DNA from 4 places in the Pseudomonas lalucatii genome. Region 1 is predicted to be linked to each of the others. Evidence: predicted binding sites of a transcription regulator. Region 1 holds the regulator's gene; each other region holds the start of a gene.
The links. The regulator sigma-54, encoded in region 1, starts transcription at its own class of promoters, with help from an activator protein. The targets are predictions, from matches to a motif close to ANTGGCATNNANNTTGCTNT.

Region 1 (7,668 bases):
GGCAGCCATTTGTTCAGGTAGGCGAGGATGTCCTGGAACATCTCCTCGACATCGGCCTGGGCCGCCAGGTACTCGGCCACCGGCTGGTCGAGGCCGGAATAGTCGCGCAGCTCGGGCTTCCAGTAGGGATTGGGCAGGCAGCGCACGTCGAACACCAGGTCGGCATCCACCGGCATGCCGCGCTTGAAGCCGAAGGACTCGACCAGGAAGGCGGTGCCGGGCTCGGGCTGGTTGAGCAGGCGCAGCTTGAGCATGTCGCGCAACTGGTAGAGGTTCAGGTGGGTGGTGTCGATCTTCAGGTCGGCCAGGTCGATGATCGGCCCGAGCAGCTGGCTCTCGTCGGCGATGGCCTCGGCCAGGGAGCGCTCCTCGTTGGTCAGCGGGTGGCGCCGACGGGTCTCGGAGAAGCGCTTGAGCAGGGTCTCCTCGTCGGCATCCAGGTAGAGCACGTCGCACTGGATATGCCGGGCGCGCACCTCGTCGAGCAGTTCGGGGAAACGCTTGAGCTGGCTGGGCAGGTTGCGCGCGTCGATCGATACGGCCACCTGTGGGTGCAGCAATTCGGTGTGCAGCAGGGCGCCCTCGGCCAGTTCGGGGAGCAGGCCGGCGGGGAGGTTGTCGATGCAGTAGAAGCCGTTGTCCTCGAGGACATCGAGGGCGGTGCTTTTGCCGGAGCCGGAGCGACCGCTGACGATGATCAGGCGCATGGGGAGGTCCTAACGGCTGCTTTGTACGTCCACCACGACCTGGTACAGGGCCTCGCTGCTCGCGGCATGGCGCAGGCGCTCGCGCACATCGCTGCGATCGAGCATGCTGGCGATCTGGCGCAGCAGTTCCAGGTGCTCGTCGGTGGCCGCCTCGGGTACCAGCAGGACGAACAGCAGGTCGACCGGGGCGCCGTCGATGGCGTCGAAGTCGACCGGCGCATCCAGGCGCAGCAAGGCGCTGATCGGTGCGACGCAGCCGGGCAGGCGGCAGTGGGGAATGGCGATGCCGTTGCCGAAACCGGTGGAGCCGAGCTTTTCCCGGGCGATCAGGCTCTCGAAGATGTCCTGGCCGTCCAGGTCGGGCAGCTCGCGCGCCACCAGATTGGCAATTTGTTCGAGTACGCGTTTCTTGCTGCCGCCCGGCACGTTCACCAGGGAACGGCCGGGGGTCAGGATGTTTTCGAGTCGGATCATAGGAGGTGAGCGAGGTCAGCGGGCCATGGCGCCCTGCTGGCGTTCGAGCTGCTTTTCCTTGTGCTTGATGAGTTGTCGGTCGAGTTTGTCGGTGAGCAGGTCGATGGCGGCATACATGTCGTCGTGCTCGGCGTTGGCGACGACTTCACCGCCGGCGATGTGCAGGGTCGCTTCGATCTTCTGCTTGAGCTTCTCGACCTCCATGGTGACCTGCACGTTGGTGATCTTGTCGAAGTGGCGCTCCAGTCGATTGAGTTTTTCGGCGATGTAGTCGCGCAGGGCGTCGGTCACATCCAGCTGATGTCCACTGATGTTGACTTGCATACCGCTTTCTCCTTGTTGCCGTGTGTAAGAGGCAGGCTATCGGCGGCCTGCCGCGGGAACACCTTGGCATGGAAGACCTGGTACACCGCACTTGGCGTGGTCGCCCCCTGACGCGCCAGTATGGCTTCTTTCGGGGGCGTCGCGAGTCGAGCTGTGTCGTGTGTTGACCGATCTTCCTTTGGGTGCCGCCTTACATCAACCGCTTGCGCTCACTGGAGGGCGCGATACCGAGGGATTCACGGTATTTGGCGACCGTGCGGCGGGCCACTTGAATGCCCTGTGCCTCCAGTAAACCAGCGATCTTGCTGTCGCTCAATGGCTTTTTCGCATTTTCCGCGGCCACCAGTTTCTTGATGATCGCGCGGATGGCGGTGGAGGAGCACTCGCCGCCCTCGGCGGTGCTGACGTGGCTGGAGAAGAAGTATTTCAGCTCGTAGATGCCGCGCGGGGTGTGCATGAACTTCTGCGTGGTGACCCGCGAGATGGTCGACTCGTGCATGCCCACGGCTTCGGCGATGTCGTGCAGCACCAGGGGTTTCATCGCCTCGTCGCCGTAGTCGAGGAAGCCGCGCTGGTGCTCGACGATCTGGGTGGCGACCTTCATCAGCGTCTCGTTGCGGCTCTGCAGGCTCTTGATGAACCAGCGCGCCTCCTGCAGCTGGTTGCGCATGAAGGTGTTGTCGGCGCTGGAGTCGGCGCGCTTGACGAAGCCGGCGTACTGCGGGTTGACCCGCAGGCGGGGCATGGCCTCCTGGTTCAGCTCGACCAGCCAGCGCTCGTTGTGCTTGCGCACTATGACGTCGGGCACCACGTACTCCGGCTCGCCGGACTGGATCTGCGAGCCGGGGCGCGGGTTGAGGCTCTGGATCAGCTCGATGACCTGGCGCAGCTCGTCTTCCTTGAGCTTCATGCGACGCATCAGCTGGCTGTAGTCGCGGCTGCCGAGCAGGTCGAGGTAGTCGCCGGCCAGGCGCTGGGCCTCGCTCAGCCAGGGCGACTTGGGCGGCAGCTGGCGCAGTTGCAGCAGCAGGCATTCGCGCAGATCGCGGGCGGCCACGCCGGCCGGTTCGAATTGCTGGATGCGGTGCAGCACCGCCTCCACTTCGTCCTGCTCGATGTCCAGCTCCGGGTCGAAGGCCTCGACCACTTCCTCGAGGCTCTCTTCCAGATAGCCCTGTTCGTTGATGCAGTCGATCAGGGTGGTGGCGATCAGGCGGTCCTTGTCGGACATCGGCGCCAGGTTGAGTTGCCAGAGCAGGTGGCTCTGCAGGCTCTCGCCGCTGGAGGTGCGAGTGGTGAAGTCCCACTCGTCGTCGTCGTTGCTCGGCAGGCTGCTGGCGCTGGTCTGGTAGACGTCTTCCCAGGCGGTGTCGACCGGCAGCTCGTTGGGGATGCGCTCGTTCCACTCGCCTTCTTCCAGGTTGTCCACGCTCTGGGTGGTCTCCTGGTAGCTGGCGTCCTTGTAGGGATCTTCCTGCTTGTCGGCGCTCGTCGGGTTGTCGGCGCCGTCGGCCATGGGGTCGGAGTTGTCGAAGTCGTCGCCTTCTTCCTGGCGCTCGAGCATCGGGTTGGACTCCAAGGCCTCCTGGATCTCCTGCTGCAGATCCAGGGTGGACAGTTGAAGTAGGCGAATGGCCTGTTGCAGCTGCGGGGTCATCGTCAGCTGCTGGCCCATTTTCAGGACTAGCGATGGTTTCATTGCAGACCTTCTATACCGGCGTCTGTGCGCGATCCACTACAGGGCGCCGCGGCGCCACAAGGAAGCAAATTATATGCCTACTCCCGAGCGGTTTGCCTAGCGCGAGCTGCTGTTCGGTCGAGAAAAGCCGCTGTTACAGGCGGAACTCGTGGCCCAGGTAGACTTCTTTGACCATCTGGTTGGCCAGGATGGCGTCGGCGTCGCCCTCGGCGATCAGCTGGCCGTCGTTGACGATGTAGGCGGTCTCGCAGATATCCAGGGTCTCGCGGACGTTGTGGTCGGTGATCAGTACACCGATGCCCTTGGCCTTGAGGTGGTGGATGATCTGCTTGATGTCGCCGACCGAGATCGGGTCGACCCCGGCGAAGGGTTCGTCGAGCAGGATGAACTTGGGCGCGGTCGCCAGGGCGCGGGCGATCTCCACGCGGCGGCGCTCGCCGCCGGACAGGCTCATGCCGAGGTTGTCGCGGATATGGCTGATGTGGAACTCCTGCAGCAGGCTTTCCAGCTCCTCGCGTCGTGCGCCGCGATCCAGTTCCTTGCGCGTCTCGAGGATGGCCATGATGTTGTCGGCCACGCTGAGCTTGCGGAAGATCGAGGCCTCCTGCGGCAGGTAGCCGATGCCGGCGCGGGCGCGGCCGTGCATGGGCTGGTGGCTGACGTCGAGCTCGTCGATCAGCACGCGGCCCTGGTCGGCGCGGACCAGGCCGACGATCATGTAGAAGCAGGTGGTCTTGCCGGCGCCGTTGGGGCCGAGCAGGCCGACGATCTGCCCGCTGTCGATGCTCAGGCTGACATCGCGGACGACCTGGCGGCCCTTGTAGCTCTTGGCCAGGTGTTGGGCTTTCAATGTGGCCATTACTACTGTGCCTGCTGGTCGGCTGGTTTCTTCTTCGGCTGGATCACCATGTCGATGCGCGGCCGTGGCGTGGACACCTGGGCGCCGGTGGCGCGGCCGGCGTTGACGATCTGGCGCTGGGTGTCGTAGACGATCTTCTCGCCCTCGAAGGTGTTGCCTTCCTGGATCACCTTGGCTTGGTCGATCAGCACGATGCGCTCGCTGGCGGCGAAATACTGGATGGTCAGGCCGTAGGCCTTGACGATCTGCTTGTCGGCGGCCGGTTTCTGCTCGTAGTAGGCCGGTTTGCCCACGGAGGTGAAGATCTCGATATCGCCCTGGGCGTTCTGGGTGATGGTCACGGTGTCGCCGGTGATCTTCAGGGTGCCTTGGGTGATGATGACGTCGCCGCGGTAGACCGCCACGCCTTGCTTGTCGTCCAGTTCGGCGCTGTCGGCTTGCACGCGGATCGGCTGCTCGCGATCGGATGGCAGTGCCCAGGCGCAGGCGCTTCCGAGCGCGGCACTCAAACTGAGCAGAAGGGGGAGGGTTTTAACGAACCTCATGCTGGCCTCTTACGTTGGACAGCAGGAGCATCCTGCCGTCATTCAAGTACGCTTTCATTCCTTGTGCCGTGGTCACCCCATTGGCCGCGTCGATTCTAACGGCTTGCTGGGTCTGCGCATATTCCTTCTCCGGGAATACGGTCAGGCGGCTGGTGGTGAGAATGGTCGGGCGGCCCTTGGCATCGGTGCGCTCGACGCGCACCTGGTCGATCAGTTCGACCTCCTGGCCTGCGGGCGCCACTTCGCCGCGAACGCTGCGGACTTTCCAGGGGTGTTCGCTGCCGCGGTACAGATGCAGGTTCGGCTCGCTCAGCAGGGTGATGTCGGTCGCCTTGATGTGCTCCAGCTTGCTGGCGCTCATCTCGTAGTGCAGCTTGCCGTCGGCCTGGTACTGCAGGGTGTTGGCGCCGATCACGTAGAAGTCGATGGCGTTCTCCGTGCCGGCCCGGGCCGGCTTGTCGGAGAAGCTCTCGGGGCTGATGTTCCAGTAGCCGACCGCGGCTAGCAGGGCGGCGGCGAGGGCGAACAGGGCGGGCGTCAGCAGTTTGCGCAGCATAGTGGGCTCTACAGGTAGGCGGCCTGGGCGGCATCGAGGCTGCCCTGGGCGCGCATGATCAGCTCGCAGAATTCGCGGGCGGCGCCTTCGCCGCCGCGGGCCTGGGTCACGCCATGGGCGTGCTGGCGGACGAAGTCGTCGGCGCTGGCGACGGCCATGCCCAGGCCGACGCGGCGGATCACCGGCAGGTCGGGCAGGTCGTCGCCGAGATAGGCGACCTGTTCATAGCTTAGGCCGAGTTCGCCGAGAAGCTCGTCGAGCACCGCCAGTTTGTCCTCGCGGCCCTGGTACAGGTGCTGGATGCCGAGGTTCTGCGCGCGGCGCTCCACCACCGGGGTCTTGCGCCCGCTGATGATGGCGGTGCGCACGCCCGAGGCGATGAGCATCTTGATGCCGTGGCCGTCGAGGGTGTTGAAGGTCTTGAATTCGCTGCCGTCGACCAGGAAGTACAGCTTGCCGTCGGTGAGCACGCCGTCGACGTCGAAGATCGCCAGTTTGATCGCCTGGGCGCGCTGCTGCAGTTCGGGATTCATCACATCACTCCGGCGCGCAGCAGGTCGTGCATGTTCAGGGCGCCGATCGGCCGGTCGTCGCCATCGACCACCACGAGGGCGTTGATCTTGTGGTCTTCCATGATCTTCAGCGCCTCGGCGGCGAGCATCTCGGCGCGGGCGGACTTGCCGTGGACGGTCATCACCTCGTCGATCCGCGCCTCGCGCACGTCGAGGCCGCGGTCCAGGGTGCGGCGCAGGTCGCCGTCGGTGAAGATGCCGGCGAGGCGGCCGTCCGCCTCCACTACCACGGTCATGCCCAGGCCCTTCTGGGTCATCTCCAGCAGGGCGTCGCGCAGCGAGGTGCCGCGTTGCACCTGGGGCAGGTTCTTGCCTGCGTGCATCACGTTCTCCACCTTGAGCAGCAGGCGCCGGCCGAGGGCGCCGCCGGGGTGGGAGAAGGCGAAGTCCTCGGCGGTGAAGCCGCGGGCCTCCAGCAGGGCGATGGCCAGGGCGTCGCCGAGGACCAGGGAGGCGGTGGTGGAGGAGGTCGGCGCCAGGTTCAGCGGGCAGGCCTCCTTCGGCACGCGGGCGTCCAGGTTGACCTCGGCGGCCTTGGCCAGCGGCGAGTCGGGGTTGCCGGTCATGCTGATCAGACGGATGCCGAGGCGCTTGATCAGCGGCAGCAGGGTGACGATCTCGGCGGTCGAACCGGAGTTGGACAGCGCCAGCACCACGTCGTCGCGGGTGATCATGCCCATGTCGCCGTGGCTGGCCTCGGCCGGGTGCACGAAGAAGGCGGTGGTGCCGGTGCTGGCCAGGGTGGCGGCGATCTTGCTGCCGATATGCCCGGACTTGCCCATGCCGACCACCACCACCCGGCCCTTGCTGGCCAGGATAAGCTCGCAGGCGCGGACGAAGTCGCCGTCGATCCGCTGCAGCAGCTCTTCGACGGCCTCGAGCTCGAGGCGGATGGTCCGCTGGGCGGACTTGATCAGCTCATTGGGTTGATTCATAGCGTTGTCGAGGACGTGCCGAGGAAAAAGGCGGCGATTATACCGGGAAAGCGTTGCGTGCTCACCCTCGAATCCTGCGGCCGCCGTCTCAGTGTCGCGACGTTCGCGCTGCGCAGCTTGGGCGCGGCAATTGGCCGGTGATATAGTGCGCGGCTGTTTCGGCCCGTCCGGCTGGCGTGGTGTCCTCGGCGCGGGGGTGGGCGTCTACCAGGGAGGCTGTTCGCAAGGAGTCCAGATGAGCGCCGACAATCAGTACGCGGTCGAGCTGAAAGGCGTGAGCTTTCGGCGGGGCGACCGGGATATTTTCAAGAATGTGGACATCCGCATTCCGCGTGGCAAGGTTACCGCCATCATGGGGCCCTCCGGCTGCGGCAAGACCACCCTGTTGCGCCTGATCGCCGCCGAGCTCAGGCCGAGCCAGGGCGAGGTCTGGGTCAACGGGGTGAACCTGCCCACGCTCTCGCGCAGCGAGCTGTTCGATATGCGCAAGCAGATGGGCGTGCTGTTCCAGAGCGGTGCGCTGTTCACCGACCTCGATGTGTTCGAGAACGTCGCCTTCCCGCTGCGGGTGCACACCCAGCTGCCCGAGGAGATGATCCGCGACATCGTCCTGATGAAGCTGCAGGCGGTCGGTCTGCGCGGCGCCTTCGAGTTGATGCCGGACGAGCTGTCCGGCGGCATGAAGCGCCGCGTCGCGCTGGCCCGGGCCATCGCCCTCGACCCGCAGATCCTCATGTACGACGAGCCCTTCGTCGGCCAGGACCCCATCGCCATGGGCGTGCTGGTGCGGCTGATCCGCCTGCTCAACGATGCCCTGGGGATCACCAGCATCCTGGTGTCCCACGACCTGGCGGAGACCGCGAGCATCGCCGACTACCTCTATGTGGTCGGCGATACCCAGGTGCTCGGCCAGGGAACCCCGGCCGAGCTGATGGAGTCGGACAATCCGCGGGTGCGTCAGTTCATGCAGGGCACGCCGGACGGGCCGGTGCCCTTC
Region 2 (7,668 bases), on a different contig from region 1:
GCAGGCGGTGGCGCGGCTGAAGGCGCAGTTGCCGGCCGGCGACCAGCTGGCGCGGCTGGGCAGCGACGAGTTCGCCCTGCTGCTCGATGCGCGCCGCGGCCCGCGGCACGTCGAGCGTCTGGTCGAGCGGCTCTGCGAAGTGCTGGCCGAGCCCTACTGGGTCGAGGGCGAGAACCTGCTGCTCGGCTGCAGCCTGGGCCTGGCCCATGGCCGCGATGGCGGCAGCGCCGATGAGCTGATGTGGCACGCCCATATCGCCATGCAGCAGGCCAAGAGCCAGCAGGGCTGCACTTTCCATGTCTATGACGAGCGCAGCCAGCGCGGCGCGCGCGGCCAGGCCGAACGTGAGGGCGAACTGCGCCGGGCCCTGCGCCGCGACGAGCTGGAGCTGCATTACCAGCCGCGCCTGTGTCTGCGCAGCGGGCGCATCGTCGGCGTCGAGGCCCTGGTGCGCTGGCGCCACGGCGAGCGCGGCCTGCTGGCGCCGAGCGAGTTCGTGCCGCTGGCGGAGGAGAGCGGGCTGATCGTGCCGCTCGGCTACTGGGTGATCGCCCGCGCCCTGCGCGACATGCAGTGGTTGCGCGGGCGCGGCCTGCCGGCCCTGCACATGGCGGTCAACCTGTCGTTCCGCCAGTTCCAGGACGGCCAGCTGCTGGCCACCCTGCAGCGGCTGATCGAGGAGCGCGGCGTCGAGGCCCAGTGGCTGGAGTTCGAGCTGACCGAGACCGCGGTGATGCGCCGCAGCGATCGGGTGCAGCAGACCATGCAGGCCCTGGGCCGGCTCGGCGTGCGCTTCTCCCTGGACGATTTCGGCACCGGCTTCTCCTCCTTCGTCCACCTCAACAACCTGCCGATCACCCTGCTGAAGATCGACAAGAGCTTCGTCGCCGGCATGACCGGGCGGGCGGAGAATCGCCAGCTGGTGCGGGCGATGATCGACCTGGCGCACAACCTCGACCTGGAGGTGGTGGCCGAAGGGGTGGAAACCCCGGAGCAGCAGGCGCTGCTGTGCCAGTTCGGCTGCGACCAGGCGCAGGGGTACCTGATCAGCAAGGCGCTGTCGCTGAACGAGCTGGTGCGTTTCCTGGTGTTCGGCCAGCGTCAGGCGTTGCTCGGCAAGGCGCTCATCTAGCCGCTCCGCTCAGTTCGTCAGGGCCTGCTGCGGCACCGGCCGCAGCAGGCGCGCGGTCTTCCACTCGAAGCCCAGGCTCAGGCCGATGGCGGCGCAGGCCAGGCCGCCGGCCAGCCCCCACCACACCCCCGCCGCGCCCCAGCCGAGGACGAAGGCCAGGGTCCAGGCCAGGGGCGCGCCTATCGCCCAGTAGCAGCCGAGGCCGACCAGGAAGGTGGTCTTGGCGTCCTTGAGGCCACGGATGGCGCCCATGGCGATGGTCTGGATGCCGTCGAACAGCTCAAACCAGGCGGCGATGGCCAGCAGGGCGGTCGCCAGGGCGACCACCTCGTGGTAGCCCGGGTCCTGAATGTCGAGGAACAGCCCGACCACCCGGTGCGGCGCCAGCCAGAACAGTGCGGCGAAGGCGAACATGCAGGCCGCGCCCAGGGCGATGCCCAGGCGCCCGGCCCGGCGCGCCTCGAGCAGGCGGCCGCCGCCGTAGTGCTGGCCGATGCGGAAGGTGATGGCGTAGGAGATGCCCACCGGCACCATGAAGGCCACGTACACCGACTGGATGGCGATCTGATGCGCGGCCAGCTGGCCGCTGCCCAGCGCCCCCATGCACAGGGCGGCGAAGGCGAACAGCCCGGACTCCACCGCGTAGGTGCCGCCGATCGGCAGGCCCAGGCGCAGCAGCTCCTGCAGTTCGCGCCATTGCGGGCGCAGCAGGCCGCGCAGCACGGGATAGGCATGCGCCAGCGGGCCGCGCAGCAGTTGCCAGGCCAGCAGCAGCGCCATGGCGTTCATCACCAGGGCGGTGACCAGGCCGATGCCGGCCAGGCCCAGGGCCGGCAGGCCGAACCAGCCCTCGATCAGCGCGTAGTTGAGGACGAAATTGGCCAGGGCGCCGCCGATGCTGATGGCCATCACCGGGCCGGGGCGGCCGATGGCGCTGGTGAAGCCGCGCAGGGCCATGAAGCTCAGGTAGCCGGGCAGGGCGAACACCAGGGTGGACAGGAACTGCATGGCCGCGGCCACGCTCTGCGGCGCCTGGCCGACGTACAGCAGCGCCGGGCGCAGATTCCACAGCAGCAGGCCGGCGCCCAGGGCCAGGCCCCAGCCCAGCCACAGGCCGTTCTGGGTCAGGCGGGTGACCCCGGCGGCGTCGGCGGCGCCATGGCGGATGGCCACCAGATTGCCGACCGCGGCGATCACCCCGACGCAGAAGATCGACACGAAGGAATAGCTGGCCGCCCCCAGGCCGCCGCCGGCCAGGGCCGCGGGCCCGAGCAGGCCCATCATCACGGTGTCGGTGAAGACCATCAGCACATGGGCGAGCTGGGCGGCGATCAGCGGACCGGCCAGGCGCAGGATGGCGAGAAGCTCGTCGCGAAGAGGTGGCTGCATGATGAGTCAGGCTCAATGTTAAGCTGGCCGGTGAACGCCCGGCATTCGGTGGATGTCGCCATTCTGCTGGGCCTTTAGAGGGGCGCACAAAGGGATAAATACGATGCCTTGCATGATTAATACTCATGGTTTGGAGCGATGAGCCGCCGCCTGCCGCCGCTCTATGCCCTGCGCGCCTTCGAGGCCGCGGCCCGGCACAGCTCCTTCACCCGCGCCGCCGAGGAACTGGTCATCACCCAGAGCGCGGTCAGCCGGCATATCCGCACCCTGGAGGAGCACTTCGCCTGCCGCCTGTTCGAACGGCGCGGGCGCAGCCTGCAGCTGACCGAGTCGGCGCGCCTGCTGCTGCCGGGCCTGCGCGACGGTTTCGAGGCCCTGGAGCGGGCCTGCGCCACGCTGCGGGTGGACGACGCCATCCTGCGCCTGAAGGCGCCCTCGACCCTGACCATGCGCTGGCTGCTGGCGCGGCTGTCGCGTTTTCGCCTGCAGCACAGCGGCACCGAGGTGCAGCTGACCAGCGCCTGGATGGACGTGGACAAGGTCGACTTCCACCACGAACCCTTCGACTGCGCGGTGCTGCTCGGCAGCGGCGGTTTTCCCGACGACTGGGACAGCGCCCTGCTGTTCGCCGAGTGGCTGATCCCGGTGTGTGCGCCGGAAGCGGTCGCCGCCGGCGGCTGGGACCTGGCGCGGCTGCAGGGCGCCGAGCTGCTGCACCCGACTCCGGACCGCCGCGACTGGCGCCAGTGGCTGCAGGCCATGGACCTGAGCGAGCAGGTGCCGCTCAAGGGCGGCCAGGTGTTCGACACCCTGGAGCTGGGCATGGTCGCCGCGGCACGCGGCTACGGCGTGTCGATCGGCGACCTGGTGCTGGTCGCCGAGGATGTCGAGCAGGGGCGCCTCGGCCTGCCCTGGCCCTGCGCCGTGCCCAGCGGCTGCAGCTACTACCTGGTCTGGCCCAGGGCCCGGCGCGGCCAGGAGCGCTTCCGCCTGTTGCGCGATTTCCTCCTCGCCGAGGTGGCGGCGATGCGCCTGCCGGATGTGGAACGACGCGGTTGAACGCTGGCTGCGCCGGCCCGCGCCTCAGCGCTGAGGGTCGCCGCGATACTGCAGCGCCTCGGCCAGATGGCCGCGGGCGATGCCTTCGGCCTGTTCCAGGTCGGCCAGGGTGCGCGCCACCTTGAGTACCCGGTGGGCGGCGCGCAGGGACAGGCCGAGGCGTTCGCAGGCGTTCTCCAGCCAGCGCCGATCCTCGGCCTGCAGGGCGCAGTGCTGGCGCAGGCCGTTCAGGTCGAGCAGGGCATTGGCCACGCCCTGGCGCCGCAGCTGCAGCTGGCGTGCCTGGGCGACCCGGGCGGCGCCGCTCGCCGTGTCGCCGGCCGGCTCGCCCGTCGGCGGATGCAGCACGGTGCTCTCGCGGCTCACGCTCAGGTGCAGGTCGATGCGGTCGAGCAGCGGCCCGGAGAGCTTGCCGCGATAGCGGGCGATCTGCTCCGGGGTGCAGCGGCAGCGACCGCCGGGGTCGCCGAGGTAGCCGCAGGGGCAGGGGTTCATCGCCGCCACCAGCTGAAAGCGCGCCGGGAAGCGTACCTTGTCGCGGGCCCGGGCGATGACGATCTGCCCGCTTTCCAGGGGCTCGCGCAGCACCTCCAGGACCTTGCGGTCGAACTCGGGCAGCTCGTCCAGGAACAAGACGCCCTGATGGGCCAGGGTGATCTCGCCCGGTTGCGGGCGGCTGCCGCCGCCGACCAGGGCCGGCCCGGAGGCGCTGTGGTGGGGCGTGCGGAACGGCCGCTGCGGCCAGGCGTCCAGCGGCGCCTGGCCGGCCACCGAATGGATCGCCGCGACCTCCAGGGCCTCCCGTTCGTCCAGCGGCGGCAGCAGGCCGGGCAGGCGGCTGGCCAGCAGGGTCTTGCCGGTGCCCGGGGGGCCACTGAACAGCAGGTTATGGGCGCCGGCGGCGGCCACCAGCAGGGCGCGCTTGGCCGCGGCCTGGCCCTGCACCTCGGCCAGGTCCGGGTAGGGCTGCAGCTGACGCAGCAGGCCCTGGGCCTGGTAGGGCGCGATGGGCGTCTGGCCGTTGAGGTGGGCGGCCAGCTCCAGCAGGTGCTCGACGGCGATCACGGTCAGCCCCGAGGCCAGGCTGGCCTCCTCGGCATTGGCCTTGGCCACCACCAGGCTGCGGCCGGCGGCGCGGGCCGCCAGGGCGGCGGGCAGCACCCCCTGCACCGGGCGCACGGCGCCGGACAGGGCCAGTTCGCCGAGGCATTCGAGCGGTTCCAGGGCGCTGGCCGGGACCTGGCCGCTGGCGGCGAGGATGCCCAGGGCGATGGCCAGGTCGAAGCGCCCGCCGTCCTTCGGCAGGTCGGCGGGAGCCAGGTTGAGGGTGATGCGCCGTGACGGGAACTCGAAGGCCGAGTTGAGGATGGCGCTGCGCACCCGGTCCTTGCTTTCCTTCACTGCCGTCTCCGGCAGGCCGACCAGGGCCAGGGACGGCAGGCCGTTGGCCAGGTGCGCCTCGACGGTGACCGCGGGGGCCTCGACGCCCACCTGGGCGCGGCTGTGGACTATGGCCAGGGACATCGATCACTCCTTGATCGTGCCGTGCCGGCTCGCGCGGGTTACTCGGCGGGCGGCGCGGGCTCGGTGGCGAGGCGGGCTTCCAGCTCGGCGACCTTGGCCTCCAGGGCCTCCAGGCGCGCACGGGTACGGGCGAGCACGGTCATCTGGCTGTCGAACTCTTCCCGGCTGACCAGGTCGAGCTTGCTGAAGCCGCTCTGCAGCAGGGCCTTGAACTGGGCTTCGAACTCGCTGCGCGGCAGCGGGGTGTCGCCGTTGAACAGGCGCGAGGCATGGGCGCCGAGGGCGTCGAGAAAGGCTTTGGGAGGCAGCATGGTGTGGTTCCACTGACAGACGGCGGCAGTGTAGCACGCGCCTCGGGCCTGGGCGTCGGGCTGGCCAAGGGCCGGCATTGCGCACGATTTTCGCGCACGGCTCGGCGGGCGGGCGCACCGTTATCGTGCGTTTGTCTTCCGGAAAATTCGCGACGTCCTGGCTATTAGCCGTTAACTGCCTGAATAAAAGCGCTTTTTCATGAGCTGGCAAGAATTCTGCTTAGTCCCTGTCGACCCATGCACCAATGCGGTTTCGCTGCATCGGACGACGCGGGGAGTGCCTGGCCCGGCGCGGCAGGGGAGTCGGGACCGCCAATGCATTACAAAAGCCAGGCACTGCGCATAGACTTGAGCCGGGTTCGCAATTCCTGGGGCAAGTCCACCTTACACGGGAGAGAGTTACATGAAGCTAGTCACTGCCATCATCAAGCCGTTCAAGCTGGACGACGTCCGCGAGTCACTGTCGGAGATCGGCGTGCAGGGCATTACCGTCACCGAGGTCAAGGGCTTCGGTCGGCAGAAGGGGCATACCGAGCTGTATCGCGGTGCCGAATACGTGGTCGATTTCCTGCCGAAGGTGAAGATCGACGTGGCCATCGCCGACGATCAGCTGGACCGGGTGATCGAGGCCATCACCAAGGCGGCCAACACCGGCAAGATCGGTGACGGCAAGATCTTCGTGGTCAACCTGGAGCAGGCCATCCGCATCCGTACCGGCGAAACCGATACCGACGCGATCTAAGCGCCCTTCGAACCCCCACGCCCCAGGAGTTAAACCATGACTCTGCGAGTTTTCGCAGGGCTCGGAGCCCTTTTGTCTCTCGTTCCTGGCCTTGCCATGGCCGAAGAGGCGAGCCTCAACGGCGGCGACACAGCCTGGATGCTGGTCGCGACCGTCCTCGTGCTGTTCATGACCATCCCCGGTCTGGCGCTGTTCTATGCCGGCATGGTGCGTTCCAAGAACGTGCTGTCGGTGCTCATGCAGTGCTTCGCCATCTGCGCCCTGATCAGCGTGCTCTGGGTGGCGTACGGCTACAGCCTGGCCTTCGACAGCAGCGGCATGGTGCGGGGGGAGGTCAACTTCAACTCCTTCGTCGGCGGCCTGTCCAGGGCCTTTCTCGCCGGCCTGACCCTCGACAGCCTGGTCGCCAGCGTCCCGGAGAGCGTGTTCATCACCTTCCAGATGACCTTCGCCATCATCACCCCGGCGCTGATGGTCGGGGCCTTCGCCGAGCGCATGAAGTTCTCCGCCATGCTGATCTTCATGGCCGTGTGGTTCACCCTGGTCTACGTGCCGATCGCGCACATGGTCTGGGGCGGCGACGGTGCGCTGATGTGGGACTGGGGCGTGCTCGACTTCGCCGGCGGCACTGTGGTGCACATCAACGCCGGGATCGCCGGCCTGGTGGCCTGCCTGCTGCTGGGCAAGCGCAAGGGCTTCCCGACCACCGCCATGGCGCCGCACAACCTGGGCTACACCCTGATCGGCGCGAGCATGCTGTGGGTCGGCTGGTTCGGCTTCAACGCCGGCTCGGCGGTGGCGGCCAACGGCACCGCGGGCATGGCCATGCTGGTCACCCAGGTGGCCACGGCCACCGCGGCCCTGGGCTGGATGTTCGCCGAGTGGATCACCCATCGCAAACCCAGCGTGCTGGGCATCGCCTCCGGCGCGGTGGCCGGCCTGGTGGCCATCACCCCGGCGTCCGGCACCGCCGGGCCCATGGGGGCGCTGGTGATCGGTCTGGCCGCCGGGGTGATCTGCTTCTTCTGTGCCACCAGCCTGAAACGCAAACTGGGTTATGACGACTCCCTGGACGTCTTCGGCGTGCATGCGGTCGGCGGCATCGTCGGCGCCATCCTCACCGGAGCCTTCGCCGCGCCGGCGCTGGGCGGCTTCGGCACGGTGGAGGACATCCCGGCGCAGCTGTGGGTGCAGGTCGAGGGGGTGCTGTTCACGGTGGCCTACACCGCCGTGCTGACCTACCTGATCCTGAAAGTGATCGATCTAGTAATGGGCCTGCGGGTCAGCGACGAGGAAGAGACGGTCGGTCTCGACCTCGCCCTGCACAACGAGCGCGGCTACAACCTGTAAGCACACGGAGTGCGCCCGCTGCCAAGCCGGGCGCCTTAACCGAACAGCGCAACGATAAGCGCCGGCAAGAGGTGAACCATGGACAACACAGCATTGACTGCATTGCAGTACGGTTTCGATACCTTCTACTTCCTCGTCTGCGGGGCCCTGGTGATGTGGAT
Region 3 (7,668 bases), on a different contig from region 1:
GGGAGGTATTCCAGCTTAGCCAGGGCGCTGCCCCGACAGCAGTCACACCCGAGCCTGGAAATGTCCGTACAGTGAGGCGTCAGGGGGCCGTGTCGGGGAGCACAGTTGGCCGTTCGGCGGTACAGCTGGCCGCCGGGCGGTGATCGGGTGGCCGGCGACCGCCCGGAGGCCTTCAGTCGCCGAGCATGTCGTGCATGGCGATGATCTGCTCGGCGACCTGGATCAGCTTCTGCTGGCGGCTCATGGCCTGGCGGCGCATCAGGGTGTAGGCCTCTTCCTCGTTGCAGCTCTTCATCTTCATCAGCAGGCCCTTGGCCAGCTCGATGCGCTTGCGCTCGGCCAGCTGGGCGTCGCGGGCCTGCAACTGGGCGCGCAGGGCCTGGTCGCTCTCGAAGCGGGCCATGGCCACGTCGAGTATCGGTTGCAGGCGCTCGGCCTGGATGCCTTCGACTATGTAGGCGCTGACCCCGGACTGGATCGCCTGGCGCATGACCTTGGGGTCGTGCTCGTCGGTGAACATGACGATGGGCCGGGGCTGGTCGCGGCTGACCAGGACCACCTGCTCCATGACGTCGCGGCCGGGGGATTCGCTGTCGATCAGGATGACGTCGGGACGGACCGCCTCGACCCGCTCCGGCAGGTCGATGGTCAGCCCCGACTCGTCGATCACCTCGAAGCCGGCCGCGGTCAGGGCGGACTTGAGCCGGCCGACCTTCTTCGGCGTGTCGTTGATCAGGAGGATGCGCAGCATGATGGCAGGGGTTCCCTAGGTTAGAGGGCCGCAGTCGCGGCCGAAGCGGCATCGGCCAGGGCGTGCAGGGCGAAGCTGCGGGCATAGGCGGCCGGATCGCTGCCGTCCCAGACCTTGCCATCGAGCAGCACGGAGCTGCGCATGGCGCTTGCCGGCAGGGCGACGCCCACTGCCGTGGCAGCTTCATGATACAGCCCGAGCTGCTGCACCTGACTCGCCACCGCGAGGTAGTCCGGGTCCTCGCGCAGCAGGCCCCAGCGGCGGAACTGGGTCATGAACCAGAGGCCGTCGGACAGATAGGGCATGTTCACCTTGCCCTCGTCGAAGAAGCGCAACGCCTGATCGTCCAGCCAGGCGTGGCCGTTGCCGTCTTCATAGTGGCCGAGCAGCCGCGGCTGGATGGCACTCAGGGGGGCATCGACGTAGTCCCCGGCACTGAGCAGCTGTGCGCTACTGCGCCTGTTCTCCTCGTTGGCATCGATGAAGCGGCTGGCCTCCAGCACCGCCATCACCAGGGCGCGGGCCGTATTGGGGTAGTCGCGGACGAACGCCTGGGTGCAGCCGAGGACCTTCTCCGGGTGGCCCGGCCAGATCGACTGGCTGGTGGCCAGGGTGAAGCCCATACGTTCTTCGATCGCCTGGGCGCCCCAGGGCTCACCGGCACAGAAGCCGTCGATGCGTCCGGCCCGCAGGTGGGCGACCATCTGCGCGGGCGGCACGACCAGCGTCTGCACGTCTTCCAGCGGGTGGATGCCCTGGCTGGCCAGCCAGTAGTAGAGCCACAGGGCGTGGGTGCCGGTGGGGAAGGTCTGCGCCAGGGTGAGTTTTGCACTATTTTGGCGCGCGCGTGCGCGCAGTGCCTCGGCATCGGTCACGCCGGCTTGCTGCAGGCCGTGGGAGAGGTTGATGCTCTGGCCGTTCTGCGACAGGCCCATGAGCACCGCCATGTCCTGCGCCGGGCTGCCGCCGATGCCCAGGTGCACCGCATAGAGCAGGCCGTAGAGGCCCTGGGCGGCATCCAGCTCGCCACTGAGCAGTTTGTCGCGCAGGCCGGCCCAGGAGGCCTGGCGCTTGAGGTTGAGGCTCAGGCCGTAGGGCTGGGCGAAGCCCTGGGTCGCGGCGACGATCAGCGAGGCCGAGTCGGTCAGGGCCATGAAGCCCAGATTCAGTGCGTTCTTCTCCGGCGCATCGCTGCCGTTGACCCAGGCCAGGGCGTCGCCGCGGGGAACATCGTGCTCGCTCATCGGACATTTTCCTTTCTCAACACTCGAGGTCGCCGCACCGGCTCGCGGGTTGAGCGGAACGACGCCACTGTCTGCGGGCCGCCTGCAACGCTGGCGCGGCCCCGTTGAGTCTCTACAAAGCAAGCGATATGCCACGACGGCGGAATGTCGCGCATAAAAAAGCCCCGCACGGGGCGGGGCTTCTTCGACGCGGGTAACGCTTAGGCTTGCACGACCGGAATCTGGGCGTTGGCAGCGGCTTCGCGGAACTCGGCGATCTGGTCGAAGGACAGGTAGCGGTAGACGTCGGCCGCCATGCTGTCGATGTCCTTGGCGTAGACCATGTACTCCTCGACCGTCGGCAGCTTGCCGGTGATCGCGGCGACCGCTGCCAGTTCGGCAGAGGCCAGGTACACGTTGGCGCCATCGCCCAGGCGGTTGGGGAAGTTGCGGGTCGAGGTCGAGACCACGGTGGAGTTGGCGGCGACCCGTGCCTGGTTACCCATGCACAGCGAGCAGCCCGGCATCTCCATGCGTGCACCGGCCTTGCCGTAGATGCCGTAGTAGCCTTCCTCGGTCAGCTGGTGGGCATCCATCTTGGTCGGCGGCGACAACCACAGACGGGTCGGAATGCCGCCCTTGACCTTGTCCAGCAGCTTGCCGGCGGCGCGGAAGTGACCGATGTTGGTCATGCACGAACCGATGAACACCTCGTCGATCTTGTCGCCGGCGACGGTGGACAGCAGGCGGGCGTCGTCCGGATCGTTCGGCGCGCAGAGCACCGGCTCCTTCAGCTCGTTGAGGTCGATCTCGATGACTTCGGCGTATTCGGCGTCGGCATCGGCGCTCATCAGCTCCGGGTTGGCCAGCCAGGCTTCCATGGCCTGGGCGCGGCGCTCCATGGTGCGGGCATCGCCGTAGCCTTCGCTGATCATCCAGCGCAGCAGGGTGATGTTCGACTTCAGGTACTCGGCGATGGCCTGTTCCGGCAGCTTGATGGTGCAACCGGCGGCCGAGCGCTCGGCGGAGGCGTCGGACAGCTCAAACGCCTGCTCGACGGTCAGTTCGTCGAGGCCTTCGATCTCCAGGATGCGGCCGGAGAAGGCGTTCTTCTTGCCCTTCTTCTCGACGGTCAGCAGGCCCTTCTGGATGGCGTAGTAGGGGATGGCATGGACCAGGTCACGCAGGGTGATCCCGGGCTGCATCTTGCCCTTGAAACGCACCAGGATGGACTCCGGCATGTCCAGCGGCATGACCCCGGTGGCGGCGGCGAAGGCCACCAGGCCGGAGCCGGCCGGGAAGCTGATGCCCATCGGGAAGCGGGTGTGCGAGTCGCCGCCGGTGCCGACGGTGTCCGGCAGCAGCATGCGGTTCAGCCAGCTGTGGATGATGCCGTCGCCCGGACGCAGGGACACGCCGCCACGGGTGCGGATGAAATCCGGCAGGGTGTGGTGGGTGGTGACGTCGATCGGCTTCGGGTAGGCCGCGGTGTGGCAGAAGGACTGCATCACCAGGTCGGCGGAGAAGCCCAGGCAGGCCAGGTCCTTCAGCTCGTCGCGGGTCATGGGACCGGTGGTGTCCTGGGAGCCGACGGTGGTCATCTTCGGCTCGCAGTAGGTGCCCGGGCGCACGCCGGTCACGCCGCAGGCCTTGCCGACCATCTTCTGCGCCAGGGTGAAGCCCTTGCCGCTGTCGGCCGGGGCTACCGGCTTCTTGAACAGCTCGGAGGAGCCCAGGCCCAGTTCGGCGCGGGCCTTCTCGGTCAGGCCGCGGCCGACGATCAGCGGGATACGGCCGCCGGCGCGGACTTCGTCGAGCAGCACCTCGGTCTTCAGTTCGAAGCTGGTGATGACTTCTTCGCTGCCGTGCTTGCACACCTTGCCGGCATAGGGGTAGACGTCGATCACGTCGCCCATGTTGAGGTTCGATACGTCGAACTCGATCGGCAGGGCGCCGGCGTCTTCCATGGTGTTGTAGAAGATCGGGGCGATCTTGGAGCCGAAGCAGAAGCCGCCGGCGCGCTTGTTCGGCACATAGGGGATGTCGTCGCCGAAGAACCACAGCACCGAGTTGGTGGCGGACTTGCGCGAGGAGCCGGTGCCGACCACGTCGCCGACGTAGGCGACCGGGAAGCCCTTGGCCTTGACCGCTTCGATCTGCTTGAGCGGGCCGATGGCGCCTTGCTGCTCGGGCTCGATGCCGTCGCGGGCCATCTTCAGCATGGCCAGGGCGTGCAGCGGGATGTCCGGGCGCGACCAGGCGTCGGGGGCCGGGGACAGGTCATCGGTATTGGTTTCGCCGGGGACCTTGAACACGGTCAGGCTGTACTTCTCGGCGATCGCCGGGCGCTTGGTGAACCACTCGCCATCGGCCCAGGACTGCAGCACAGCCTTGGCGTGGGTGTTGCCGGCCTTGGCCTTCTCGGCGACGTCGTGGAAGGCATCGAACATCAGCAGGGTGTGCTTGAGCTGCTCGGCAGCCACGGCGGCCAGTTCGGCATCATCCAGCAGCTCGACCAGGGTGGCGATGTTGTAGCCGCCCTGCATGGTGCCGAGCAGTTCGACGGCGCGCTGCTTGTTGATCAGCGGGGAGCTGGCTTCGCCCTTGGCCACGGCAGAGAGGAACCCGGCCTTGACGTAGGCGGCTTCGTCCACGCCTGGCGGCACGCGGTTGGTGATCAGGTCTACGAGGAATTCTTCTTCGCCAGCCGGCGGGTTCTTCAGCAGCTCGACCAGGCCTGCGGTTTGTTCGGCGTTCAGCGGCTGGGGCACGATACCCTGAGCGGCACGCTCTGCTACGTGTTTGCGATAGGCTTCAAGCACAGTTATTACCCTCATCAGTGGTCCCAAAGGGTTGTCCGGGACGCGATCCAGAAATCACTGAACCAGGCGCTTCGTGGCTTTATGGGCTACTCAGCCGAGGTTTCAGGGGTTTCTTCCAGAAGCTGCTTTCAAAGTTTTACGCCGGCAGGACGGGCGAGATGAGGGCTGGCGCTGACCCTTGAAGGAACATTCAAGAGCCGGCGCCAACATCGTACCTGCAGGATCGACTGTGCTCGTGACGCTTTGAAAACAGCTTCCAACGGACATTGGCGCCTATAAAAGGCGGGCCGATAGTACCGGAAAGCGCGGGCGAAGTTAAGCCGCCGCCTGGCCGGATTGGGGATGAACTGGTTTAGACAAAGGGCTAAGATGCCAGGCCGTTTCGCCCTCGACGCCTTCTTCACCATGTCCAATCAACGCATCAAGACGCCCTGCGTAGGCCTGTGCTCAACCGTATACGGCGATCTGGTATGCCGCGGCTGCAAGCGCTTCCACCACGAGGTGACCCATTGGAATGGCTACGACGACGAGGAGAAGCGTGCCGTCTGGCTGCGCCTGGAGCAGCTGCTGGTGCAGGTGATGGCGGCCAAGCTGGAAGTCTTCGACGCGGTGCGTCTGCGCCGCCAGCTGGAGCAGCGCCAGATCCGCTTCGTGCCGCAGCAGTCGCCCTATTGCTGGGCGTATCAGCTGATCGCCCGTGGGGCCCGGGTGATCAGCCAACTGGAAGCCTACGGTCTGGCGCTGCTGCCGGAGTTCCGCGACTGGTCCTTGCCGGAGTTGCGTGACGCCATCGATCGCGAGTTCTTCCTGCTGTCCGAGGCACACTACGAGCGCTACATCGCCCCGCGTTTTCTCCGAGACGGCATGACGCGGCTGTAGGCCGCCTCATGTCGTGCGGGCTTGCCCCAGGTCTCCGCGGCGCGCTCTGCCTCAGCGCTGGGCGACCAACTCTTCCAGGTGGGCGATGATGTCGGCCGGCTTGAGCACCAGGATGTCGCTCTCCAGCGAGTCCAGAATGACTTCGGCGGTGTTGCCGATCAGCACGCCGGACAGCCCGGTGCGGGCGACGGTGCCGATCACCGTGACCGCGGCGTTGAGGGTGCGCGCCATCTGCGGGATCAGGGCATCGGCCGGGCCCTCGGCGATATGCAGGCATTCGTCGGCGATCTCGTATTCGGCCTGGAAGGCCTTGCACTCCTCGCGGTAGCGCGCCTCGATGGTTTCCTTGAGCTGAAAGGTGGGGTCGGCGGCGGACAGCATCGGCGCCGGGTGGGCGCTGATCACGTGCAGCTGGGCCTTGGCCAGTGCGGCGATGTCGTAGCCGTGGCTGATGATGCTGGCATGCAGGGTGCGGTGCTCGGCGTCGGCATTGCCGACATCCACGGCCGCCAGGATGGTGCCGCCGATCCAGGATCTGTCGGTTTTTACCATCAGCACCGGGCTGGGGCAGTAGCGCAGCAGCTTCCAGTCGTCCGGGGTGAGCAGGGCTTTCTTCAGCGGGTTGTCGGGGAAGTGCTGCTTGACCACCAGGCCGCAGCCCTCGGCCTGCTGCACGGCGATCACGGTCTGGTACAGGTTCTCGTGCCAGGCCTGTTGGCCGGATACGCTGTAGCCTTCCTGCTGCAGGCTGTTGCTCAGGTCATGGAGGAGGGCCGAATGATCGTGCTTCTTGTCGCAGATCAGCAGGTGCAACTGTGACTGGGTCACTCCGGCGATCAGCTTGGCTCGTTTCAGGGCCAGGCCCTCCGGCTGTTCCGGCGTAATGACCACCAGAATGCTGCGAATCGCTTGCATGATCGTCTCCCTGCGCAATGGATGAGGCACTCGAATCACTATAGATGGCGGCGCGGCGCCTTGTCTTGACCACGGTCAACGCTGCGGCTGGCTGTTCCGGGCGTCATTCGTATAATGGCCGGCCGTGCCCGCTGGCGCCGCCATCCCAACCGTGAGCCTATGCAACTGCTACCCGAGATCGAAGCCTTTCTCCTCTGTCCCACGCCGGACGCCTGGATCGACCAGGCCCTGCAGCATCAGGACATCATGCTGATCGACCACGCCAACTGCGAGAAGAAGGCCGCCTCGACGGCCATGACCCTGCTGTTCCGCTATATCGAGAAGGCCGATTTGCAGTACAACTTGTCGCGTCTGGCCCGCGAGGAGCTGCGCCACTTCGAGCAGGTCGCGGCCCTGATGGCCAAGCGCGGCATCGCCTACCGGCCGGTCAGCGCGGCCTTTTACGCCCAGCGCCTGCACAAGCACATACGCAGCGCCGAGCCGCACAAGCTGGTGGACACCCTGATCGTCGGCGCCTTTATCGAGGCGCGTTCGTGCGAGCGCTTCTTCCGCCTGGCGCCGCACCTGGACGAGGAGCTGGGGCAGTTCTACCGTTCGCTGCTCAAGTCCGAGGCGCGCCACTACCAGGGTTACCTGAAGATGGCCCGGGACTATGCCGGCGAGTCGATCGACGAGCGGGTCGCGTATTTCGCCGAGGTGGAGCGCGAGGCGATCCTCACGCCGGACAAGGAGTTCCGCTTCCACAGCGGCGTCGCTGCCTAAGCCGCATCGAAGAGGGCTGCCACCGGGTGTGCCGGCGGCAGCTAGCGGGCTGCCGTCAGAAGGCGCCGGCCGTTGGCGGGATGATCGGCAGCACCTTGCGGTTGCCGCGCAGGATGACGATGGCCAGGGCCACCAGCAGCAGGGAGGCGGCCGTCAGCACGAAGAACACGTCGTGCAGCGAGCCGGTGGTCTCGCGGATATAGCCGGCCAGGAGGTTGCCCAGGGTGCCGCCCAGGCCGAAGGTCACCATGCAGATGCCGCTGATCTGCATGGTCGCGGTCGAGGAATAGTGCTGGTTGACCCAGCCGGCGACGAT
Region 4 (7,668 bases), on a different contig from region 1:
CTGTTCCACCGGCGCCGCCAGGCCCTGCTGCTCCTGGGCGTGCTGGTTGGCGCGCTTGACCAGGGAAACCGCCTCGTCGACGTCGAACGGCTTGGGCAGGTACTCGAAGGCACCGCCCTGGTAGCTGGCCACCGCGCTGTCCAGGTCGGAATGGGCGGTCATGATGATCACCGGCAGGCGCGGGTACAGCTCGCGAATCCGCGCCAGCAGGTCCAGGCCGCTGGACCCGGGCATGCGGATGTCGGAGATGATCACGTCCGGCTGCTCGCGGCTGAGGCGGCCGAGCACGCCGTCGGCGCTGTCGAAGCTCTGGGTGGTCATGCCCTCCTGCTGCAGGGCCTTTTCCAGGACCCAGCGGATGGAGCGGTCGTCGTCGACGATCCAGACGGTTTCACTGCGGCTCATGCAGGCGTTGCTCCTTGTTCCAGCGGCAGGAAGATCGAGAACAGGGTGTGCCCGGGGTGGCTCTCGCACTCGATCAGGCCCTGGTGCTGACTGATGATGTTCTGGGTGATGGCCAGGCCCAGGCCGGTGCCGTCGGCACGCCCGCTGACCATGGGGTAGAAGATGGTTTCCTGCAGCTCCGCGGGAATGCCCGGGCCGTTGTCGATGATCTCGACGCGCGCCACCAGGCGGTGGCGGGTGTGGCCGATGGTGAACTGGCGCAGGGTGCGGGTGCGCAGGGTGATGCGGCCCAGGCCCAGGCCGTGCTTCTGTCCGGCGAGGGCCTGCATGGCGTTGCGCACTATGTTGAGCACCGCCTGGATCATCTGCTCGCGGTCGATCAGCAGGTCGGGGATGCTCGGATCGTAGTCGCGCACCAGAATGATGCCGCCCTGGCTTTCCGCCTCGACCAGGCTGGCGACCCGCTCCAGCACCTCGTGCACGTTGGTCAGGGCCAGGGAGGGCAGCTTGTTGGAGCCGAGCATGCGGTCGACCAGGTTCCGCAGGCGGTCGGCCTCCTCGATGATGACGTTGGTGTAGTCCTTGAGCTCGACGTCCGGCAGCTCGCGGGCCAGCAGCTGGGCGGCGCCGCGGATGCCGCCGAGGGGGTTCTTGATCTCGTGGGCCAGGCCGCGCACCAGCAGCTTGGTGGTTTCCTGCTTGGACAGCTGCGCCTCTTCCTTGGTGATCTTCAGCATGCGGTCGCGCGGGTGCACCTCCAGCAGCAGCAGGGTCGCGCCGCGGCTGAGGATGGGCGTCACCGCGTAGTCGACGGTCAGGGTCTGGCCGGTCACCGAGGTCAGCACCGCTTCGCGCTTGTTGAACGGGTGCGCCTGCTCGACCGCCTGGCGCAGCGCGCTGAGGGCCTCGGCCGACTCGGTGAACAGTTCGCTGATGAACTGGCCGTGGCTGCGCTGGCCGCTGACGGCCAGGAGCATCTCCGCGGCCGGGTTCATGTACTCGAGCCGCAGTTCGCCATTGAGCAGCAGGGTGGCGGTGGTCAGGTTGTCGAGCAGCAGGCGGTGCAGTGCGTCGTTGATAGTCATAGGCGAGGGCTTTCCGGCGATGAACAGGAAAATGCAAGAAGCAAACCAAAGCCCCGAAAAGACCCGCGGAGCGGGCAGGGGCGGCGCCGGCGGCCGTATTCCGGCCCATGGGCGGGCGCTGCGGCGAACCAAAACAGGGAGAGTATAGAAAGGCGGGCGTGTTGCTGCACCGATATGGTGCGTCACGGCATGGGCTCGGCTCAGATGAAGGGTACCAGGGGGATGTCCTTCTTCTCCGGCGGCTTGTCCTTGAGCGGGCATTCCGGGCGCACGCCGTAGTCGTCCTTCTGGCAGGGCTTGACCCGGCGCTTCTGGGCCAGGGAGATGCGCTGCATGTGGAAGGGCTGGGCGGGGGTGCGCTCGAGGGTGCGACCCTGCTCGTCGATGATCTCGATGGCCAGCTGGTGGCTGCCGCGGTCGACGTTCTCCAGGGGGAAGACCGGGCTGCGGCTGGGCTCGCCCAGGGCCTGGCCATCCAGCAGCAGGCGGTAGCTGTGGCCCGGGAGCAGGGCCGGGTCGCTGCTGGCGGTGACGATGAGGTTGCCGGCGCCGTCGCGGATGGTCGCATCGGGTTGCGGTATCAGGATGCGCAACAGCTGGTAGGCCGGTGCCGGTGGTTCGCTCGGCACGACGGCCGGCGGCGCCGCAGGGGGCGGCGCGGGCATGCTGTTGGCAGGCGCCAGCTGGAGGCGCTGGGCGTTGCCGGTGCCGGGGCGGTCGGTGAAGACCCGGTTACCCTCGGCATCTATATAGGTGTAGACGTCCGCCTGCAGCGGCAGGCAGAGCAGGGCCAGGCAGAGCAGGGCGACTCTCATGCTCAGGGCGCAGGCTTGGGCGGCGGCGGTGGCGGGCGCAGTGCCGGGCTGCTGGTGTTGACCCGCTGCACGGTGAAGGTCACGGTCGGGCTCTGCTGGATCGTCCTGTCGCCGCGCAACACCTCGACGGCCAGGCTGTGCTCGCCGCGGTCGAGATTGCTCAGCTGCAGGCGCAGCGCGCGGCTCGGCTGGCCGTAGGGCTGGCCGTCCAGCAGCAGGCGCAGGCGGTGGCTCGCGGCCAGGCGCGGCTCGAGGGCGACACCGACGCTGAAGGTGCCGTTGTTGGCGCGCAGGGCCTCGTCGCTGGGCAGGTCGGTCAGCTGCAGGGTGCGATAGGGCGCTTGCGCCGCCGTCTCGGTGCTGGCGCCGCCCGCCGGCGCGGGACTCGGGGCCGGCATCTCCACGCTGTTGGTCGGGGGCAGTTCGACGGGCTGGGCCGCGCTGCCGTCCGGCGGCTGGTTGGTGAATACCGTATTGCCTTTCTCGTCGGTGTACTTGTAGATCTGTGCACTGGCCGGCAGGGCCAGGGCCAGCAGCAGGCAGGTGAGCATGAGGCGCATGGCCAATCTCCCGGGGTTCGTGCTGCCTAGCGTTGCACCGGTGCGCCGTGCTGGCAAGCGCGGCGCCTCCCGGCTGTGATTGTCGCCCACAAAAAAAAGCCTCCCCCGGCGGTGGCGGGGGAGGCCTTGGGCGTCACGCCGTCAGGCGGCGTGGGGCTGGCTTAGACGCTGTAGTACAGGTCGTATTCCAGCGGGTGCACGAAGGTGCGCACCTTGATTTCTTCTTCGCTCTTCAGCTCGATGTAGGCATCGATGAAGTCGTCGGAGAACACGCCGCCCTTGGTCAGGAAGGCGCGGCCCTTGTCCAGCTCTTCCAGGGCTTCCTTCAGGCTGCCGCACACCTGCGGGATCAGCTTGCCTTCTTCCGGCGGCAGGTCGTACAGGTTCTTGTCCGCCGCGTCGCCGGGGTGGATCTTGTTCTGGATACCGTCCAGGCCGGCCATCAGCAGCGCGGCGAAGCACAGGTAGGGGTTGGCGGCCGGGTCCGGGAAGCGTGCCTCGATGCGGCGGGCCTTCGGGCTCGACACATAGGGGATGCGGATCGAGGCGGAGCGGTTGCGCGCCGAGTAGGCCAGCATGACCGGTGCTTCGAAGCCCGGGACCAGACGCTTGTAGGAGTTGGTCGACGGGTTGGTGAAGCCGTTCAGCGCCTTGCCGTGCTTGATGATGCCGCCGATGAAGTACAGGGCGGTGTCGGACAGGCCGGCATAGCCTTCGCCGGAGAAGGTGTTCTTGCCGTCCTTGGAGATCGACATGTGCACGTGCATGCCCGAGCCGTTGTCGCCGTACAGGGGCTTGGGCATGAAGGTGGCGGTCTTGCCGTAGGCGTCGGCGACGTTGTGCACGCAGTACTTCAGGGTCTGCACTTCGTCAGCCTTGGCCACCAGGGTGTTGAACTTCACGCCGATCTCGTTCTGGCCGGCAGTGGCCACCTCGTGGTGGTGCACTTCGACGACCAGGCCCATTTCTTCCATGGCGTTGCACATGGCGGTACGGATTTCGTGGTCGTGGTCGCACGGCGGAACCGGGAAGTAGCCGCCCTTGACGGCCGGGCGGTGGCCCTTGTTGCCGCCTTCGACGTCCTGGTCGGTCATCCAGGAGCCCTGCTCGGAGTAGATCTTGAACATCGAGCCGGAGATATCGGACTTGAACTTCACTTCGTCGAAGATGAAGAACTCGGGCTCCGGGCCGACGAACACGGTGTCGCCGATGCCGGTGGTCTTGAGGAATTCCTCTGCACGCTTGGCGATCGAGCGCGGGTCGCGGTCGTAGCCCTGCATGGTGCTCGGCTCGACGATGTCGCAGACGATGATCAGGGTCGGCTCTTCGGTGAAGGGGTCCAGCACGGCGGTCTCGTCGACCGGCATCAGGATCATGTCGGAGGCTTCGATGCCTTTCCAGCCGTGGATGGAGGAGCCGTCGAACATCTTGCCGTGTTCGAAGAAGTCTTCGTCCAGGGCATCGCGAGCCGGCATGGTGACGTGGTGCTGCTTGCCCTTGGTGTCGGTGAAGCGCAGGTCCACCCACTTCACGTCGTGTTCTTTGATCAGTTGAATCGACTTCGACATGCTGTCCTCCAGATGAATAAGGCTCGAATGGGAGCCTTCAATAGTTCGTGAAGCCCGGCGCGATAGTCGGCCAGGACAACCTGCCTCACAAGAGAGCAAATTGCATGCCAGTGCCCCGGAATGGGCTTGATGGCTGAAACTCAGGGGTGGCGGGGGCTGTGCGGCAGTTTGCTGAGGGTTTTTGCACCAAATTGAGGCTGTATGTTTCTGAAAGGCACTAAAATGGTGCGAGCCAGGAGGGGGCTGGGATTTTTGATCAAAGTCTGAGCAATTTCCGCTATAATCCGCGCCCCTGTTTTTTCGGCCGTTTCGGCACGCGCAGCTTTCATGAAATTGATCGTTAAAGTCTTCCCGGAAATCACCATCAAGAGCCGGCCGGTGCGCAAGCATTTCATCCGTCAGCTGGCCAAGAACATTCGCCTGGTGCTGCGCGACCTCGATCCGCAGCTGCAGGTCAGCGGTGTGTGGGACAACCTCGAGGTGGAGACTGCGGTCGACGAGCCGAAGCTGCTGCAGGAAATGATCGAGCGCCTGCGCTGCACCCCGGGCCTGATCCATTTCCTCGAGGTCCACGAGTATCCGCTGGGCGACCTCGACGACGTGCTGGACAAGTGCAAGCTGCATTTCGCCGAGCAGCTGCCGGGCAAGGTCTTCGCCGTGCGCTGCAAGCGCGGCGGCAAGCACAGCTTCACCTCGATGGACGTCGAGCGCCATGTCGGCAGCCAGCTGCGCCAGCAGTGCGGCGCCGCCGGCATCGACCTGAAGCAGCCCGAGGTCGAGGTGCGCATGGAAATCCGCGACCAGCGCCTGTTCATCGTCCATCGCCAGCACAACGGCCTGGGCGGCTACCCTCTGGGCTCGCTGGAGCAGACCCTGGTGCTGATGTCCGGCGGCTTCGACTCCACCGTCGCCGCCTACCAGATCATGCGTCGCGGCCTGCTCAGCCACTTCTGCTTCTTCAACCTCGGCGGCCGCGCCCACGAGCTGGGGGTGATGGAAGTGGCCCACTACCTGTGGCAGAAGTTCGGCCGCTCGCACCGCGTGCTGTTCATCAGCGTGCCGTTCGAGGAAGTGCTCGGCGAGATCCTCGGCAAGGTCGACAACAGCCAGATGGGCGTGGTCCTCAAGCGCATGATGCTGCGCGCCGCCACGCGCATGGCCGAGCGCCTGCAGATCGACGCCCTGGTCACCGGCGAGGCGATCAGCCAGGTGTCCAGCCAGACCCTGCCGAACCTCTCGGTGATCGACTCGGCCACCGACAAGCTGGTGCTGCGGCCGCTGATCGCCAGCCACAAGCAGGACATCATCGACACCGCCTACGCCATCGGCACCGCCGAGTTCGCCAAGCACATGCCGGAATACTGCGGGGTCATCTCGGTCAACCCGACCACCAAGGCCAAGCCCGAGCGCATCGCCTACGAGGAGGCGCAGTTCGACATGGCCATCCTCGAGCGCGCCCTGGAGCGCGCCACCCTGCTGCCGATCGACAAGGTGATCGACGAGCTGGGCAAGGACGTGCAGGTCGAGGAGGTCGGCGAGGCCCTGGCCGGCCAGGTGGTGATCGACATCCGCCACCCCGACGCGGTCGAGGACGAGCCGCTGGAGTTGCCCGGCATCGAGGTGCAGGCGCTGCCCTTCTACGCCCTGAACAGCAAGTTCAAGGAACTGGATGAGGCGCGCCAGTACCTGCTGTATTGCGACAAGGGGGTGATGAGCCGCCTGCATGCCCACCACCTGTTGAGCGAGGGGCATGCCAATGTGCGCGTTTATCGTCCGACATAAGACCCCGGGGCTGAATGGCGGCAGCATCCGCCATCGCCCCCCCGACCGCGGGGCAGCCCGACGCTGCCGCCAGGCCTTTGCACCGCCTGGCCGAATTCGCAATTAGTTAATCTCCGCCGCCTAGACTTCGCGGCACACCGAATCCTCTGATCGAGATACAAAAGTGATCGAAAATCTACGTAACATCGCCATCATCGCCCACGTTGACCATGGTAAGACCACCCTGGTAGACAAACTCCTGCGTCAGTCCGGCACCCTGGAGCGCGGCGAGCTCAACGACGAGCGCGTGATGGACTCGAACGACCAGGAAAAAGAGCGCGGCATTACCATCCTGGCGAAGAACACCGCCATCCGTTGGAACGAGTACCGCATCAACATCGTCGACACCCCCGGCCACGCCGACTTCGGCGGTGAGGTAGAGCGCGTGATGTCGATGGTGGACTCCGTACTGCTGCTGGTCGACGCCCAGGACGGCCCGATGCCGCAAACCCGCTTCGTGACCAAGAAGGCCTTCGAAGCCGGCCTGAAGCCGATCGTGGTGATCAACAAGGTCGACCGTCCGGGCGCCCGTCCTGACTGGGTGCTGGATCAGATCTTCGACCTGTTCGACAACCTCGGCGCCACCGAAGAGCAGCTCGACTTCCAGGTCGTCTATGCCTCGGCCCTGAACGGCATCGCCGGCCTGGATCACACCGCCATGGCCGAAGACATGAGCCCGCTGTACCAGGCCATCGTCGACCACGTACCGGCCCCTAAAGTCGACGTTGACGGCCCGTTCCAGATGCAGATCTCGGCACTGGACTACAACAGCTTCCTCGGCATCATCGGCGTTGGCCGTATCGCCCGCGGTCGCGTCAAGCCGAACACCCCGGTCGTCGCCATCGACACCGAAGGCAAGAAGCGCAACGGCCGTATCCTCAAGCTGATGGGCCACCACGGTCTGCACCGCGTGGACGTCGAAGAAGCCACCGCTGGCGACATCGTCTGCATCAGCGGCTTCGATGAACTGTTCATCTCCGACACCCTGTGCGACATCAACAACGTCGAAGCGATGAAGCCGCTGACCGTCGACGAGCCGACCGTCTCCATGACGTTCCAGGTCAACGATTCGCCGTTCTGCGGCAAGGAAGGCAAGTTCGTCACCAGCCGCAACATCAAGGAGCGTCTGGACAAGGAGCTGCTGTACAACGTGGCCCTGCGCGTCGAAGAGGGCGACTCGGCCGACAAGTTCAAGGTCTCCGGCCGTGGTGAGCTGCACCTCTCGGTACTGATCGAGAACATGCGTCGCGAAGGCTTCGAGATGGGCGTAGGCCGTCCGGAAGTGATCATCCGTGAAGTCGACGGCGTCAAGCAGGAGCCGTTCGAGAACGTCACCATCGACATCCCGGAAGATGCTCAGGGCAAGGTCATGGAAGAGATGGGCCTGCGCAAGGGCGACCTGAGCAACATGGTG

Region 2: glnK (P-II family nitrogen regulator) is a predicted target of sigma-54. The motif match lies at 5,619-5,638, and genes of this name have one in related genera.
Region 3: I0D00_RS00230 (CmpA/NrtA family ABC transporter substrate-binding protein) is a predicted target of sigma-54. The motif match lies at 2,112-2,131, and genes of this name have one in related genera.
Region 4: glnA (glutamate--ammonia ligase) is a predicted target of sigma-54. The motif match lies at 4,526-4,545, and genes of this name have one in related genera.

Annotation. Positions count from the first base shown of each region.
Region 1 covers NZ_JADPMV010000002.1:1,009,129-1,016,796, reverse strand. The annotation lists gene rapZ (RNase adapter RapZ) at 1-707, opposite strand, end outside; gene ptsN (PTS IIA-like nitrogen regulatory protein PtsN) at 717-1,181, opposite strand; gene hpf (ribosome hibernation-promoting factor, HPF/YfiA family) at 1,197-1,505, opposite strand; gene I0D00_RS18185 (RNA polymerase factor sigma-54) at 1,696-3,204, opposite strand; gene lptB (LPS export ABC transporter ATP-binding protein) at 3,338-4,063, opposite strand; gene lptA (lipopolysaccharide transport periplasmic protein LptA) at 4,066-4,608, opposite strand; gene lptC (LPS export ABC transporter periplasmic protein LptC) at 4,595-5,164, opposite strand; gene I0D00_RS18165 (KdsC family phosphatase) at 5,173-5,697, opposite strand; gene I0D00_RS18160 (KpsF/GutQ family sugar-phosphate isomerase) at 5,697-6,671, opposite strand; gene I0D00_RS18155 (ATP-binding cassette domain-containing protein) at 6,907-7,668, shown strand, end outside.
Region 2 covers NZ_JADPMV010000001.1:2,472,491-2,480,158, reverse strand. The annotation lists gene I0D00_RS11325 (putative bifunctional diguanylate cyclase/phosphodiesterase) at 1-1,132, shown strand, start outside; gene I0D00_RS11320 (NorM family multidrug efflux MATE transporter) at 1,142-2,521, opposite strand; gene I0D00_RS11315 (LysR substrate-binding domain-containing protein) at 2,660-3,580, shown strand; gene I0D00_RS11310 (YifB family Mg chelatase-like AAA ATPase) at 3,605-5,104, opposite strand; gene I0D00_RS11305 (accessory factor UbiK family protein) at 5,143-5,415, opposite strand; gene glnK (P-II family nitrogen regulator) at 5,819-6,157, shown strand; gene I0D00_RS11295 (ammonium transporter) at 6,194-7,507, shown strand; gene I0D00_RS11290 (ammonium transporter) at 7,586-7,668, shown strand, end outside.
Region 3 covers NZ_JADPMV010000001.1:54,752-62,419, forward strand. The annotation lists gene I0D00_RS00225 (ANTAR domain-containing response regulator) at 173-751, opposite strand; gene I0D00_RS00230 (CmpA/NrtA family ABC transporter substrate-binding protein) at 772-1,995, opposite strand; gene acnB (bifunctional aconitate hydratase 2/2-methylisocitrate dehydratase) at 2,196-4,796, opposite strand; gene I0D00_RS00240 (DUF1289 domain-containing protein) at 5,202-5,675, shown strand; gene I0D00_RS00245 (universal stress protein) at 5,727-6,590, opposite strand; gene I0D00_RS00250 (MiaE family protein) at 6,750-7,352, shown strand; gene I0D00_RS00255 (MFS transporter) at 7,408-7,668, opposite strand, start outside.
Region 4 covers NZ_JADPMV010000001.1:2,306,311-2,313,978, reverse strand. The annotation lists gene ntrC (nitrogen regulation protein NR(I)) at 1-405, opposite strand, end outside; gene glnL (nitrogen regulation protein NR(II)) at 402-1,490, opposite strand; gene I0D00_RS10490 (DUF4124 domain-containing protein) at 1,691-2,305, opposite strand; gene I0D00_RS10485 (DUF4124 domain-containing protein) at 2,308-2,865, opposite strand; gene glnA (glutamate--ammonia ligase) at 3,027-4,433, opposite strand; gene thiI (tRNA uracil 4-sulfurtransferase ThiI) at 4,761-6,215, shown strand; gene typA (translational GTPase TypA) at 6,379-7,668, shown strand, end outside.